DNA from 3 places in the Peribacillus sp. NPDC096540 genome. Region 3 is predicted to be linked to each of the others. Evidence: riboswitches for the same ligand, from Rfam matches in the RefSeq annotation. Region 3 holds a riboswitch; each other region holds the start of a gene.
The links. Region 3 has a riboswitch for preQ1 ahead of queC (7-cyano-7-deazaguanine synthase QueC). Riboswitches for the same ligand answer to the same signal wherever they lie in the genome.
Positions count from the first base shown of each region.

Region 1: another riboswitch for preQ1. It lies ahead of queF (preQ(1) synthase); the one in region 3 lies ahead of queC (7-cyano-7-deazaguanine synthase QueC).
Region 2: another riboswitch for preQ1. It lies ahead of ACQKMR_RS21215 (QueT transporter family protein); the one in region 3 lies ahead of queC (7-cyano-7-deazaguanine synthase QueC).

Region 1 is NZ_JBNNTG010000006.1:45,359-50,280, reverse strand. It holds gene ACQKMR_RS08155 (aspartate kinase) at 1-1,220, opposite strand, end outside; gene queF (preQ(1) synthase) at 1,755-2,255, opposite strand; PreQ1 riboswitch class I at 2,359-2,404, opposite strand; gene ACQKMR_RS08145 (EamA family transporter) at 2,535-3,392, shown strand; gene ACQKMR_RS08140 (BA3454 family stress response protein) at 3,627-3,761, shown strand; gene ACQKMR_RS08135 (YfmQ family protein) at 4,136-4,585, opposite strand.
Region 2 is NZ_JBNNTG010000029.1:13,094-18,015, forward strand. It holds gene ACQKMR_RS21205 (hypothetical protein) at 1-466, opposite strand, end outside; gene ACQKMR_RS21210 (YbaK/EbsC family protein) at 730-1,251, opposite strand; PreQ1 riboswitch class I at 1,420-1,464, shown strand; gene ACQKMR_RS21215 (QueT transporter family protein) at 1,471-1,956, shown strand; gene ACQKMR_RS21220 (TVP38/TMEM64 family protein) at 2,077-2,733, shown strand; gene ACQKMR_RS21225 (PAS domain S-box protein) at 2,849-4,474, shown strand; gene ACQKMR_RS21230 (hypothetical protein) at 4,492-4,761, opposite strand; gene ACQKMR_RS21235 (VOC family protein) at 4,878-4,922, opposite strand, start outside.
Region 3 is NZ_JBNNTG010000005.1:109,024-113,945, reverse strand. It holds gene ACQKMR_RS07290 (DUF4260 domain-containing protein) at 1-109, shown strand, start outside; gene queE (7-carboxy-7-deazaguanine synthase QueE) at 207-935, opposite strand; gene queD (6-carboxytetrahydropterin synthase QueD) at 928-1,398, opposite strand; gene queC (7-cyano-7-deazaguanine synthase QueC) at 1,398-2,060, opposite strand; PreQ1 riboswitch class I at 2,119-2,161, opposite strand; gene ACQKMR_RS07270 (methyl-accepting chemotaxis protein) at 2,356-4,035, shown strand; gene ACQKMR_RS07265 (hypothetical protein) at 4,551-4,763, shown strand.

The sequences.
Region 1 (4,922 bases), on a different contig from region 3:
GCTTTTGATGCTCTTGCAGTTGTACCAACATTATGACGCATTCCTTCACCGACAACCATAATTAATGCAAGGTTATGTTCCACAATCACTTCATCAGCATGAAGCTCCTTCTTAATGCGCGAAACGATCTTCGCCTCAGCTTCCTCTGTCATTTGATCCTGTCTTAGTATAAGCGTCACATCATCTATACCGGATGGAATATGCTCATAAGAAACCCCGAAATCTTCAAGAATATGAAGCAGTTTGCGTCCAAATCCGACTTCACGGTTCATCAAGTATTTGCTAATGTAAATACTGCAAAACCCTTTGTCACTCGCAATCCCAATAACCGGGCCATTCGTATTATCTCGCGTGCTCACAATACGCGTCCCCTGAGCATTGGGGTTGTTTGTGTTTTGGATATGAACCGGAATTCCGGCACGAAATGCAGGAATTAACGCCTCATCATGGAACACCGAGAAACCAGCATAAGAAAGCTCACGCATTTCACGATACGTTAACTCTCGGATCCCCTTTGGATTGGAAACCACGTTTGGATTCACGGCGAAAACGGCATCCACATCTGTAAAATTCTCATACAATTCGGCCTTAACCCCATTGGCAAGAATCGAACCTGTAATATCCGAACCACTCCTTGAAAACGTTAAAACATCGCCATCTAACGTGTAACCGAAAAAACCTGGGAATATTACAATTCCCGGCTCATCACGTAGAGCATATAACCGATCATATGATTCGGGAAGCACTTGAGTATATCCATCTACATCTCTTACGATCAAGCCAGCCTTCCTAGGATCCATATACTGCGCCTCTACTCCACGGCTTTGAAAATAAGCTGCAACCAGCTTCGCATTATTATCTTCACCGCTTGCCTTTAATGCATCCAAATAACGCTTCGGATTATTTTGATCCGCACGTAACAACGTGTGCAAATCTTCACGAATCTCTTTAATGATATCCTCTGAAATATCTAATTCTTCAGCAATACTTGCATATCGAGTGACCACATCTTCTATCAAGAGCTGGCCGTTCTCCCCGCGAAGCTGCTGTTCAGCAACTTCGATCAATAAATCCGTCACCTTTATATCATCGGAATTGCGTTTTCCTGGAGCCGAAACAACAACAATCTTCCTCTCAGGATCAGAAACCACAATTTCGAATACCTTTTTTAACTGTTCACCTGACGCAAGTGAACTCCCGCCAAACTTAGCAACTTTCATCCCGACATCCCCTATTTTCAAAAATATTCTGTCAAAATCAACTCTCCCTATTATTACGTGTTTTGACAAAACAATCAAGAGTTAATTCCGTTATACAAGGACACTTGTATTTTTGATAAAGACAAAATTGATAAAATTATTGAATGAGAATGCAGAAAAACGTATAATAATCCCTCTTCTTTGTAGCACTTTTCACATTTTAAACGGTTCATTTTCAAAAAAAAACGTCAAAACAAAATACCTAGATTCTGTTTTGACGGGTTAAATTAAATATTTTAGGATCAGTGAATCCATGGAATCACTCGATAGGTTTCATCCTTGCAGCTGTGTTTTTCTGTGGAGCTTTCCCCTAACCTAGTACCTGTCAATAACTGCATAAGAGCCCCTTTCTTACTGAGCTCTGATTACAGAATGAAGAACCTCTTCTTCTGCATTCGGTGGTAGGTACATTGCAACTGCCAGGCATAGGCTTCGTAACAGTCATTTTCGAAAGATGACTAGGGGCTCCAACCACATTAGAGGCTCCTCTAATGTTTAGCGATTATCTACAGTTTCAGGATACAAGTCGTGATTCATCAAGCGAAAATTCGCCATTTCCTCAAACTTCGTCCCTGGTTTACCGTAGTTTGTGTATGGATCAATAGAAATTCCGCCCCTAGGTGTGAACTTGCCCCAGACTTCAATATATTTCGGATCCATCAACTCGATTAAATCGTTCATGATGATGTTCATGCAATCTTCATGGAAATCACCATGATTGCGGAAGCTGAACAAATAGAGTTTCAAAGACTTGCTTTCGACCATCTTCACACTAGGAATATAGCTGATGTAAATGGTCGCAAAATCCGGCTGGCCAGTAATTGGACATAGGCTTGTAAACTCCGGACAATTGAACTTTACAAAGTAATCCCGGTTCGGATGCTTGTTATCGAACGACTCTAAAATTTCAGGCGCATAGTCGAATGTATATTTTGTCCCTTGATTTCCAAGTAGTGTGATATCTTTTTTTAATTCTTCTTCTTTTCTTCCAGACATAAAAAGTCCTCCTCTTCCACGTTTCAGGGAGATTCATAAAATGGGCCTCTATATAACAAAAACCATATCTCCTCAAAGATATGGTTGATTCGCGAAAAATATCAAAGCCATAGTTTTTTTAAGAGGGTGATGCTATGAACCTCTCCCGTTTATCGGGAAATATTTTAAAATTGTCATAGTAAATATAGAAAAAAATATCTAATCTGTCAATCTTACTTTTTAAATTTGGTTTGATTCCTACATGCATTCAGCTTAAAATGTAGAAGAAGTTTATCCTATATGAAAGAAGAGATTACGTCAATGTGGATTTTTGCAGCCCTCATCACGAGTTTATGTTTCGGAATCAATAACAGCATTTTTAAATGGAGTAGCGGAAAGGGTTACTCAAAAGTACATATCCAATTTTTCTTTTATTTTTCAGCTTTTATTTTAGCCATATCTTATGGAGTATTTGTGGATGGTTTACAGTTTAACTGGCTGTCCATCATGCTTGGTGGAGCCATTGGGGTACTGAACGCTAATGGTAATATCCAGATGGCAAGCGCCTTTGAAAAAGGGCCGGCAAGCTTGACATCCCCATTAATCGCAGCGAATGCAATATTCCCCATTCTCTGTGCAGCTTTAATTTTTCACGAACATATTTCTACTTTGCAGTGGAGTGGAATTGTCTGCATGTTTCTTGCTACATTAGTCATTCAGTATACACCTAATGCTAAAGGTAACCATCAATATGTCCCTTGGATGATGCACACATTATTATCCATTTTATCTTTTGGTGTGCTCGGCATTCTTATGACGACATCAACACGTCTTCATTTAAATTCCCTTGATATCCTGGTATCAATGTATGGAGGCGGAACTCTTTATCTTCTTTCGGCTCTGGCCTTTAAAAAGGAAAAAATCAAGCTACAGGAAGTCAGAATCGGTTCCTTAGTAGGCCTTTTAAGCACTATAGGCTATGGATGTTATTTCTTTGCGTTGAACACCGGAATCGCAAGCATCATCTTCCCTGTCGTCAGCCTGAACTGTTTAGTTGTCGTATTCGCAGGATGTTATTTATTCAAGGAAAAACTAAAATCCTATCAAATTGCCGGAGTATTTGCAGCCTTAATCGGAATTATTTTAACTAAAATATGAATAATTAATTTACAATAACAACCTGGCTGTCATGCAAACTAGCCAGGTCATCTTTATTTAGCTGGGATATGGGGCCTGTCTCCAAAAAGTGTTGACATCTCTTTTTAAATATCAGATAATTATGAATATTAAATCTTCAACTTCACAATGTTTGAAAAACCTTCTTCTTTGGGAATAAAAGAAGTACGTACAACACTCCCATTTAATACTGAATTAAGAAAGGAAGGATGCATAATGGTAAAAGTTACAGTAACAGTTGATTTCCAAGGAAAATCCTATCAAACTAACGTCCTTACTAAACCAGGTACTAATCAAGAAGAAATTTTACAACAAGCCCTTCATCAAGTGGAAAAACAATGGAAAGCATAAAGAAGCAGGCCTCGTTTTAAATACCTGCTTTTTTTATTACAAAAAAACTTTTCACATGCACTTCGTTTTTATATTAATAAACAAATTAAACCCTTTTTAATCCTGATTTAGCAAATTTCCTCCCACTTAAAATCCACTTTTAATTGTTTTTTTCATATGATTTCAATACAAAGAAGTCAGTTCGTGAACGTTTAAGCACTCAATCTTAATAGCTGTAATTTAGAATTTTTACTAAAGAAGGAAAGAAAGATGTACCTAAATGAAAATGGTTTTATTACCTATAATTTTTACCATCGAATAAAAAAATGGATTTTACAATAAAAGATTTATAAAAAAAGACAGCCTTTTTAAAGACCGTCTTTTTTATATTCCTTTTAAACTGCATCCCTTATTACTGGCATACGGCGTTCTTGGAGGCTATCGGAAAGCAGACTATACGAAACTATTTTCTTCTTGTACTGTTTGACTACATCTACGTGGTCGTTGTAAATGTACACAAATAACCTAACATCCTTTTTTCCTCTTTTAGTATTAATGACTAATGGAGTCCCACTGTTCTCTGGATTCAAAAACAATTGCTCGTTACCTGGGAATATATGATTTTTTTTCAAAAATTTAGCTTTGTTAAAATAATTAATAACTTGAATTTTATCTTCACCTTCCAAGCGTTTTCCGTCAATGGTTACGATAGCATTCGCGTCACTAAGTTCCGAATGCAATTTAAATTTACTGATAATCCAATTCACTGCATCGGTTGGAAGACAGGTAACTAATAATTTTATCAAGCTTATGAGAATTGTCAAAATCAAAACAGGCAATGTCATATTTCATCATCTCCGCTAAGTTCTAAATTAATTAATATAAAACTTATTATATCAAAAGAGCGGACAGCTTTTTCTTAGGAGATGTGACCGTTCTATTAACGTTTCACTTTTGATGAAACATTGTACTTAAACTAACGGGCTTCCAATCGTAGATCCTTTTTAAATTGTCCCTACGGTCGCCTATGTAATGCTACCGGCAGGTTAGTTATATTAAATTTAATTGTTATGTTTCTTGTAGTTCCTTAAAAATTTTCCTGGAACTGAAAATAAAAATAAGTAGGTGGAATTTATTATGATGTAGGTGTTCATTGTATGAAGCAAAAAATTGTCAAAATAA
Region 2 (4,922 bases), on a different contig from region 3:
ATTTATCCATGATGATATCGCTCATCCTCATTTCCAAAAGTGTAATATAGCCAAATATTAGCATTCTGATTGGAGGCTTTTGAAGATCAGCGTGGGTAATCAACTTTTTAATTGAATTATTCTCTAACACGAACACCCTCGTTTTATCCTTAAAAATATGGAGAAGTTGAATCAAAGGGGTTGAATCCGAAACCAATTCTCTTGGTGTAAAAGATTTCAAATACTCCGCAATCCTGCCTTCACCAAGTTCTTGCCTTTCGATATATCCGATAATTTCCCCTTGATCCTCCACAGCCAATATATCGAAATTCTTTTTTTCCAATTCTTTTTGTATCTCCAGTGCTAAATCGTTTTTATGGCAAAACTCAAGCTCTTGGGCGATGCTCTTAACCGTGATATTTTCTTCATAAAGAGTTTTAAGACTGAGATAACTGCTATTGTTTTTTTTATAGCTTTCATTGAACATCTTTTACCCTCCACTTACGAACTTTCTGAACGATTTGCCTATCCGCCATGTTGAACAAACCTCCCCTAATTAGACCGTTAATTTACATCTGCGGTCAACTTTTCAGAAGAAAATGGGAGCAAACCTATTCGGAACAAGTTAAAAGCTTACAACTAAAAACCCTGTAATAAAAAGAGAACAGGTAATGTTTCTCGTTATCAACAAATAAAGTCCACCCAAGTGGACTCATTTCCATTCTATGTGGTTCTTTTCGGTACGATAAATCAAAATCCATCAACTGCCTTACCTACTGCTGCTTCCTCATTCTGCTCTTCTCCCCACCCCTTACAAACATCCACCCAATCCTTTGCTCCTGAATAATCAAATAATTCAGCGAGTTTGAGTTCTATTGCAGAGTTCGCACTTCCGCATGCTGGGAATAATGACTCAAAGCGCTTCATCGACACATCAAGGAAAACATCTAGGTCATTTGCCAACCCAAACGGGCAGACTCCTCCAATGGCATGACCGGTCTGTTCAAGCACATCCTCAGCTGACAACATTCTTGCCTTGAAGCCGAACATCTGGCGAAATTTCTTATTATCCACTTTTGCGTCCCCAGCCGCTACAACCAAAATCGCATTTTCACCTGCCCCCTTAAAGGAAAGAGTCTTAGCAATCCGCGCAGGGGTAACGCCGATGGTTTCTGCTGCCTCAATCACGGTAGCACTCGATGTTTCGAACTCCATTACATCGCCTTCCCGGTCCCATTTTTTAAAATGGCTCTTGACACTCTCGATCGACATATTTTATCCACTCCTTTGAAGTACATGTAAAAATAATATCATCATTTATTGCAATAAATCAAAATCCTTTTAGACATCCACAGCTTGAAAACTCATTATTTTAAAACCATTCTTTACAAATTGACGAAACAAGCTTACATGGGATACTATTAATCTTCGGGCAAAAGCCTAAACGTGGTTCGTAACCATCCCACGATAAAAAACTAGGGAGAGAGTAAAATGAATGTTCGTACACTCGTGATAAGCGGGTTATTGGCCGCCTTATATGTGGTGGTCTCATTGGTGTTTCAACCAATTTCATTTGGAATATATCAATTTCGGGTTCCGGAAATATTGAATCATCTGATTGTATTTAATAAAAAATATATCTACGGTATCGTGGGCGGCGTCTTCATATCGAATCTGCTCTTTTCGCCGATGGTGCCATATGACTTGATATTCGGGGTTGGGCAATCTCTGCTTGCCTTATTGCTTGTCATTTTTGCCTCACGCTTCATAAAGAGCATTAAAGGACGGATGATCGTTACGATTATCTTTTTCACATTCACCATGTTTTTAATTGCAATCGAACTGAACCTTGCCCTGGGTTTTCCATTCTGGTTAAGCTGGATGACCACGGCTGTCGGTGAGTTCATCGTCCTTTTGGTTGGTGCGCCACTTATTTATGGAATGAATAAAAGAATTCAGTTTGAAAAGTGGCTTTAAAGGAATCTTCGCTTCTTGAACCCACTATAATGGAAAAGAGCTATCTGCTTCATGCGGTAGCTCTTTTTTCACCATTGAACATGAAGATGATAAACTATTAGTTAGAATGGTGGTGCCCTTTTGAAAAAAATAATGACCTTAATCGGTCTACTGGTAATAGTAATATTTATCGTTTCCAATGCAGAATTATTCACTATGGTTTGGGAAAGTGATTTGGATTCAGTTATAACCATATTGACAGAAAACCTTTTGCTTACTTTTGTTGTGACATTTGTGTTGATGATTGTCCAAAATTCTTTTACCATTATACCCTTAATTTTACTTCTAACCATCAATGTCACGATATTTGGATTCATCTATGGGTACCTATGGAGTTGGGTTACAAGTGTCGTTGCTTCAGGATTCATTTTTTATGCAGCCAGGCACTGGTTTCAGGCACTCCTCTTAAAGAAAATGGGCCCAAAATGGAAAGAATCCGTTGTAGAGCATGGCTTTATGTACGTGTTTACTGGAAGAATTTTCCCGCTCATACCAACAAGTTTAATCAACTTGGCAGCTGGAGTCAGTTCTGTAACCTTCAAGGACTTTTTATTAGCGACCGCACTCGGCAATTTTATATACTTTTTCTTTCTATCGTTAATCCCTTATGGCCTCCTATCTGTGGAAATGAACCAATATACACTAGCTGTACTCGCCATCCTCTTCTTACTATTTTTCCTTATCTATAAACGCTTTAAGAAGAAAAAGAAAGTAACCTTCTTCAGGAAAAACAGGTGACCGTTAGGGCTCCTGTTTTTTTATTTATGATTCTGCATATATTTTTCTCTGATAGTTTGTTAAAATGTGTATGTATTTTTAACCTTTGAAATGTCGTAAATCAGGGAGAATCTCCATGTCCAAACGCTCCATTTTAGTACTATATATCCTATTTGGGATTCTTACACTAGTCGTATTCGACTACATTTTAACTACGAATATAGAAAACAAAGAGGTCTTTATTCAACTTCAAAGAGCAGAAGGAATTGTTTTTCTTTTATCAATAGGCTTGATTTTATTTCTTTATTTGGCTAAAAGAGAAAAATTCAAACAATTAAAAGAAGAGGAACAGCGTCGTCGCACGCTCATCAATTCAATGGTAGACTTCGTTAACTTCAAGGATGGAGATGGCCGATGGCTTGAATCCAACACCTTTGGTCTGCAATTATTTCAACTGGAACATGTAGACTATAAGGGAAAAAAAGACAGCGAGCTCGCAGAATACTCCGAATTTTATAAAGAGTCGTTAATCTATTGTGAAATTTCAGATGAAGAAACATGGATAAAAAAGGAGATTACCCGGTGTGAGGAAAACATCCCGCTTCCCAACGGCAATTATAAGACCTTTGATACCATCAAAGTTCCTTTGTTCTTTGAAGATGGTTCCCGAAAAGGCTTAGTGGTCATTGGCAGGGATATTTCTGAAAGAGTTGTCGCAGAAAATCAATTATTTGAGAGTGAACAACGCTATAAATCATTGTTCGAACACAACCCTTATCCGATGCTCATGCTTGATTTAACCGGAATAATTACCACCGTCAATCCAAGGTTTGAAACAGTTACAGGCTTTCATCAAGAAGAAATCGAAGGCTCCTCATTTATTGAGTTAAACTTTTCCGCAGAAGATGAAGAACTGATTCGTACATCCTGTCAATACGTCGTGGAAAACCAAAAGGGGATAAAAAAAGGAAAAGATATAGAATTTCTCACGAAAAACGGGAAGTCTCTTTTACTTTCATGTACATTTGTCCCAATGCTTATTGGAAATGAATTAGTCGGAATTATTACCTATGCTAAAGATGTGACTCAAATCAGAGAAACTGAAGCACGCTTAAGAAGAACCGAAAAGTTGTCAATAGTAGGTGAACTTGCTGCCAGTGTAGCACACGAAGTACGTAACCCATTAACTTCTTTAAAAGGATTCGTCCAGTTACTTAAAAAGAGCGACCATCCCTTTGAACAATACTACACTATTATGCTCAGTGAATTAGACCGAATCAATCTAATCGTAAGCGAATTACTTGTTCTTGCAAAACCTCAGGAACTCCCATTCAGTAAACATCAAATTATTGAACTGATGGATGAAGTCAAAACCTTGCTTAAACCAGAGGCAGACTCATATTCCACCAAAATATCAATAGATGTAAAAAATGAAATCCCGCTTCTCTCTTGTGAGGCAAATCAGCTCAAACAAGTGTTTATAAACATGATTAAGAACTCTATGGAGGCCTCCGCCGATCACATTTGGATTGATTTCGAGCAAATAGACAATACCCTTTCCATTACCATCAAGGATAATGGAAGTGGAATCGAAAAAAACCGTATGAAACATCTAGGAGAACCTTTTTATTCATCTAAAGAAAGAGGAACCGGTCTAGGATTGACCGTTAGTTGCCGAATTATTGAGGCGCACAAAGGAAAGGTTCTTTTTAACAGCGAGCTAAATCATGGAACCGAAGTCAAAATTATTTTACCAATATAAAGCTTAGGACAAGCCTATTAAATCTTGTCCTTTTTTGTAGTTTTAAAAAAAGACCCCAGAATTTTTGAAGCAGTCCCTTTGTAATGTAAAAAAAGAGAGAGAACGAATTTCTTTATTTTCCCCAAAAATGAAATGGATTCTGTTGATTGATTATCCATCGACATCATCTGGCTACCTGTGTTATTTGATTTAACTTTTTCGGTTTTACTAGATGTACTCATTTGTGTTGCTTCAACCTCTGCCTCTTTTGCAGCTTTGGCATCATCCACAGTTTCTTCCTCATTCATTCCACCAGAGAACCGACCAAGATCACCTTCATACCTTTTTCTTTAAACCTTTTCTTTAACAACGCCTCCCCCCTATATTCCTGCAAATGTGGTATCGTCAGGTTAATAAAGAAACCTTAATTATTTCTTAATGTGTGAACGACTAAATGGATGACATTTCC
Region 3 (4,922 bases):
TTTAATGGTAGGTTTAATTTGGACGGCTCATATTGGAATGGATCGTTTTTTAGGATATGGTCTTAAATACACAACGGATTTCAAAGCTACACACATTCAAGAGGTATAAACAGTGATATCGGTTCTGATGGTATTTAGTTTATAGTCCGCATTAAAAAAGCAGTGTGATTGATCTTGCACATCACACTGCTTCTTTCTATCCTACTTTACACTCCCCGCTTATTTCCCCATATATACGTATGCAGCTGCGGCAGCACTTTCACATTTCTAAGGTCATCATCAGCTATTACTTTATCAATTAGCTCTTCATATTTTTTCAAAAGTCCGCTAATCAGCTGCTGATCATCCGCCGTCCTGCTGTCATCATTGCCTACCTGCAAATAAAAAGGAATATCCGGGTACCGGAAATGTACGTTTTTGGCATACAGATAATCTTCATCATCAAAGACTACAACCTTCAATGAGACATGATTATCGGGATTTCGATTGGCAAGATTAGATATTATTTGATCAAGCACCTCAAAGTCCGTGTTCATCCTAGAACTCGGCGGCTTAGGTGAAATAGTCAGTTCATCAATATCGAGAAACCAATCCTGCCAACGGCTACCCTGTGTTTCCACGCCGATTTCCATTCCGTTTTCTTTTAATATCGCTATCAAGCCATCTAGATTTTTCAGTAAGGCTGGATTTCCACCTGATATTGTAACGAAGGAAAAACCCTTACCGCCAATTCGCTTCAGCTCATCCCATATTTCTCTAGCAGTCATTTGAACTGTATCTTCCTTACCGGTGCCGTCCCAAGTAAACGCGGAATCACACCAGGCACAAGAATAATCGCAGCCGGCCGTCCGAACAAACATGGTCTTTTGCCCGATGACCATACCCTCCCCTTGGATTGTCGGGCCGAAGATTTCCATAACAGGCAGCTTACTCACTTTCCATCCACTCCCGTCTAGCTTCAGCATAACTCGTCGGCGTTTCATATAGACGAACAAATTCGACTCTAGCACCCTCATAATTCTTGGCTAAAAGGGCTTCGGCCATTTTTTCATAAATCCAGACAACCATATTTTCAGCTGTTGTATTCATGAGCGGCAGTGTTTCATTTAAATAACGATGATCAAGGTAGATTTCAATCTCATTTTTCCAAATTTCTTTGATATCACCAAAATCTATCATCAAACCGCGTGAATCCGTATATCCGCTCAATCCGAAAATAACCCTATAAGTGTGGCCATGCAAGTTCTTGCATTTGCCTTCATAGTCATGAAGGTGGTGCGCGGCATCAAAGGTGAATTCCTTGCTGACCATGACCCGCTTGCTTGAGTAGTTTAATTGATTCCGTTGAATATCTTTATCTATTTTTTGAAGCTTATCCACGATAGTAAAACCGTACATTATTTAAGCACCTGCCGTCTGCTTACATAGTCATCCAGCCCTTTTTTCCGAAGCTTACATGCCGGACACTCACCACAGCCGTCGGAAATAATCCCGTTATAACAAGTCAGAGTCTTCTCACGGACAAAATCGAACGCGCCAAGCTGATCCGCAAGCTCCCATGTTTCCTCTTTATTCAGCCACATAAGCGGCGTATCAATCACAAATGACTGATCCATCGACAAATTCAAGGTCACGTTCAACGATTTAATGAATACATCGCGACAGTCTGGATATCCGCTGAAATCCGTCTCGCAGACACCGGTGACAATATGCTTTGCCCCAATTTGACTTGCCAATACCCCCGCAAACGAAAGGAACAGCAAATTCCGCCCCGGTACAAACGTTGACGGCAGTTCCCCGTCTTCTCCATCCTCAACTGCGATTTCACTTCGCGTTAACGCATTCGGCGCTAGTTGGTTCAACAGCGACATATCCAGAATATGATGGGTAATGCCCAGTTCCTTAGCAATTTTTTGCGCGCATTCGATTTCCAAGCTGTGCCGCTGATTATAATCAAACGTAACCGCTTCTACTTCCTCAAATCGCTCCATTGCCCAGAACAAACACGTCGTACTATCCTGGCCCCCGCTAAACACAACCACTGCCTTTTCCTTCTTCATCATTTCTATAAAACTCCTTTTTACGGAAAAAAACAGTACCCTAAGAATAGAGTACTGTTTCTCCTTAGTTTTTTTGAGAGGGTAGCTAGAACCTCTTCCGCCTAGCGGAATATAATAATTTTCCAAATTAATAGTAACTTGAATATGAAAAGAAATCAAGATGTTTATATCAAACTGATTACAAGACCGAATGGAAAACTTTGTTATACAACATATCTTCCTTTACCTTCTTAAATATCCTATTATTTTTCCGATAAAAAGGGTAACAAAAATATAGTAAAAGGGGTTCATTAACTTGAAAAGTATTAAAGTAAAGATATTGGGGGCATTTTCACTCATCATATCTTTGTGTATCATCTTAGGAGCATTTAATATTTATAGTAGCAATAAGTCACTTGTACATTCCAAAGATATTATTAGCAATGAATTGCCGGTTCTTATTGATGAAGAACAACTACTCAATAATCTTGCACAAAGAAGCGCACTCGCAAGAGGCTATATTCTATTTGGCGACGAAAGTAATAAAGAGAGGTTCTTAAAATATACCGAAGAAAGCAAAGTCATTCAGGAGGATCTTTTAGCCTTAAATGATTCTGACAAAATGAAGGAATTGATTCAGAAAAGCGTGGATTGGAGAACAACTATTATTGACCGCGTATTTGCACAATATGATCAAGGAAATGAAGAACGTGCTATAGAAATACTAAAGAATGAAGTTGCACCAATAAGCAATGAATTGATGGATGGGTTCAGGGAGCTAGCTTCCGAACGCGAGAAATCGATTGTCGCTTCCGGAGAAATCGTCATTGCAAGTGGAGAATCAGTTAAAACGACAAGTATCATTATATCCATTGCCGCTGTCATTATCGGCCTTCTGCTAGCGTTTGTAACAGCCAATATTATTACAAAACCTCTCCTTAAAATTAGGGACAGAATGAAGGTTGTGGCGAATGGTGAGCTGAACCATGAACCTTTAAAGCACAATTCAAATGATGAAATTGGAGAATTAACGATGTCCTCCAACCAAATGCAGAAAAACCTTCGTGATACTCTCGAAAAAATGCTGGACGTATCTGAATCCGTTTCGAATCAAAGCGAAGACTTAACTCAATCAGCAAATGAAGTCCTACAAGGCAGCAGGCAGATTGCGACTACCATGTTCGAGCTATCGGAAGGCTCAGAGTCTCAAGCCAACCAAGCAACTGAAATGGTCCGTATGATGGAAGAGTTCACCAGCAAGATCCAGCAGGCCTATTCTTGCGGGGAAGAAGTTTCCCAAAGTTCCACTGAGATTCTAACCTTGACCAAGGAAGGAATCATATTAATGCGCAGCTCGGTCCAACAAATGAAAATGATTGATGAGATTGTCAAAAATGCCGTCGAACAAGTGAAAGGACTTGACTCACAATCAATGGAAATCTCTCAGCTTGTACAGGTCATCAAGGATATTTCCAATCAAACAAATTTATTGGCCTTAAATGCTGCTATAGAAGCTGCACGCGCCGGCGAACATGGAAAGGGCTTCGCTGTCGTCGCAGAAGAAGTACGAAAACTCGCCGAAGAGGTCACACATTCAGTTGGGGATATCACAAATATTGTCACAGCTATTCAAACTGGTTCAAAAACCGTCGTCCGCTCTTTAGAAGATGGCTACACACAGGTAGATGAAGGCACGAGACAAATTACCCTCACCGGCCAAACCTTTGAGACAATTAATAATTCAGTCGGGACTATGGGTACAAAAGTACAGCATATTAAAAATGACTTAAACTATATCACTACCAATAGTATAAAAATCAACCAAGCTATTGAAGACATCGCAGCCGTGTCTGAAGAGTTTGCGGCAGGAATCGAACAAGTCTCCGCATCCGCCCAGCAATCCAGCTCTTCGATGGATGAAATCACCAAACATGCTCTTGAGCTCGCCACGGCTGCTGAGCAATTAACTGAACAGGTTAAAAAGTTCCAATTATGATACTAGCAATTTCCTGCGTGTTTCACGAGGGAAATTGCTTTTTTTCTTTTCCTTCTACCTTCTATTTCCCTAATGTCTCTTTTATAAATTGTGTTTCGTTTTCGGAATTTTGGGGAATAAATTACTATACACATTAATAAAAAACAAATAGATTCTGACGTTTCAAACAAACATTTTAGTTTATTTTCAGAATATTTAGTGTATAATATATATAACTACAGGAATATTTTTCAACCACTAAAATCAATACTATCATCTACTTCCACTTCATCTACTTGCTGGCAAGTTCCGGTAATCTAACGCTCATGATCGAAGCATCCCATTTTAACCAATTGCATAGGAAATTCTTCTCAACAAAGTTCTTTTGTTATTATTCTTTCAAAAATGAATAAAACCCAACCAAATAACTAATAAAACGTACTTTTCTCTCCAAAATTGTAAAAAAGGGTTAAGTTTTACCGAACCTATGTTACTATTAAACTAAGACCTTTTTCACCCATAAAGGAGGAATTCATATGAAACGTTTTTTCAAATTCATAGCAGAGTTTAAGGCAAGGAAGACCTTAGAACGAGAAACGAACGAGTTCTTTCGCAAAGAATACGAAAATTATATGAAGATGAATTCTGAAAAACAAGGAAAAAGGAGATTAACTCCTAAGCTTTATGTTATTGATGGTGGTAAAAAGGACTCCAATCCTGAGATTTCTGACAGAAAGAAATCCAGTTAACCTTAATTATTCCAGAATCCGCTACTATTGTCGTGGTCCCTTTCCCACAAATTACGAATACTCCATAACTAGCGGAGATTTCTTACCCATTATATTATTTTAAAAAATACAAACGGAAAGCTCAGATATCTTCTGAGCTTTTTTTCTTTTTCATTCTTC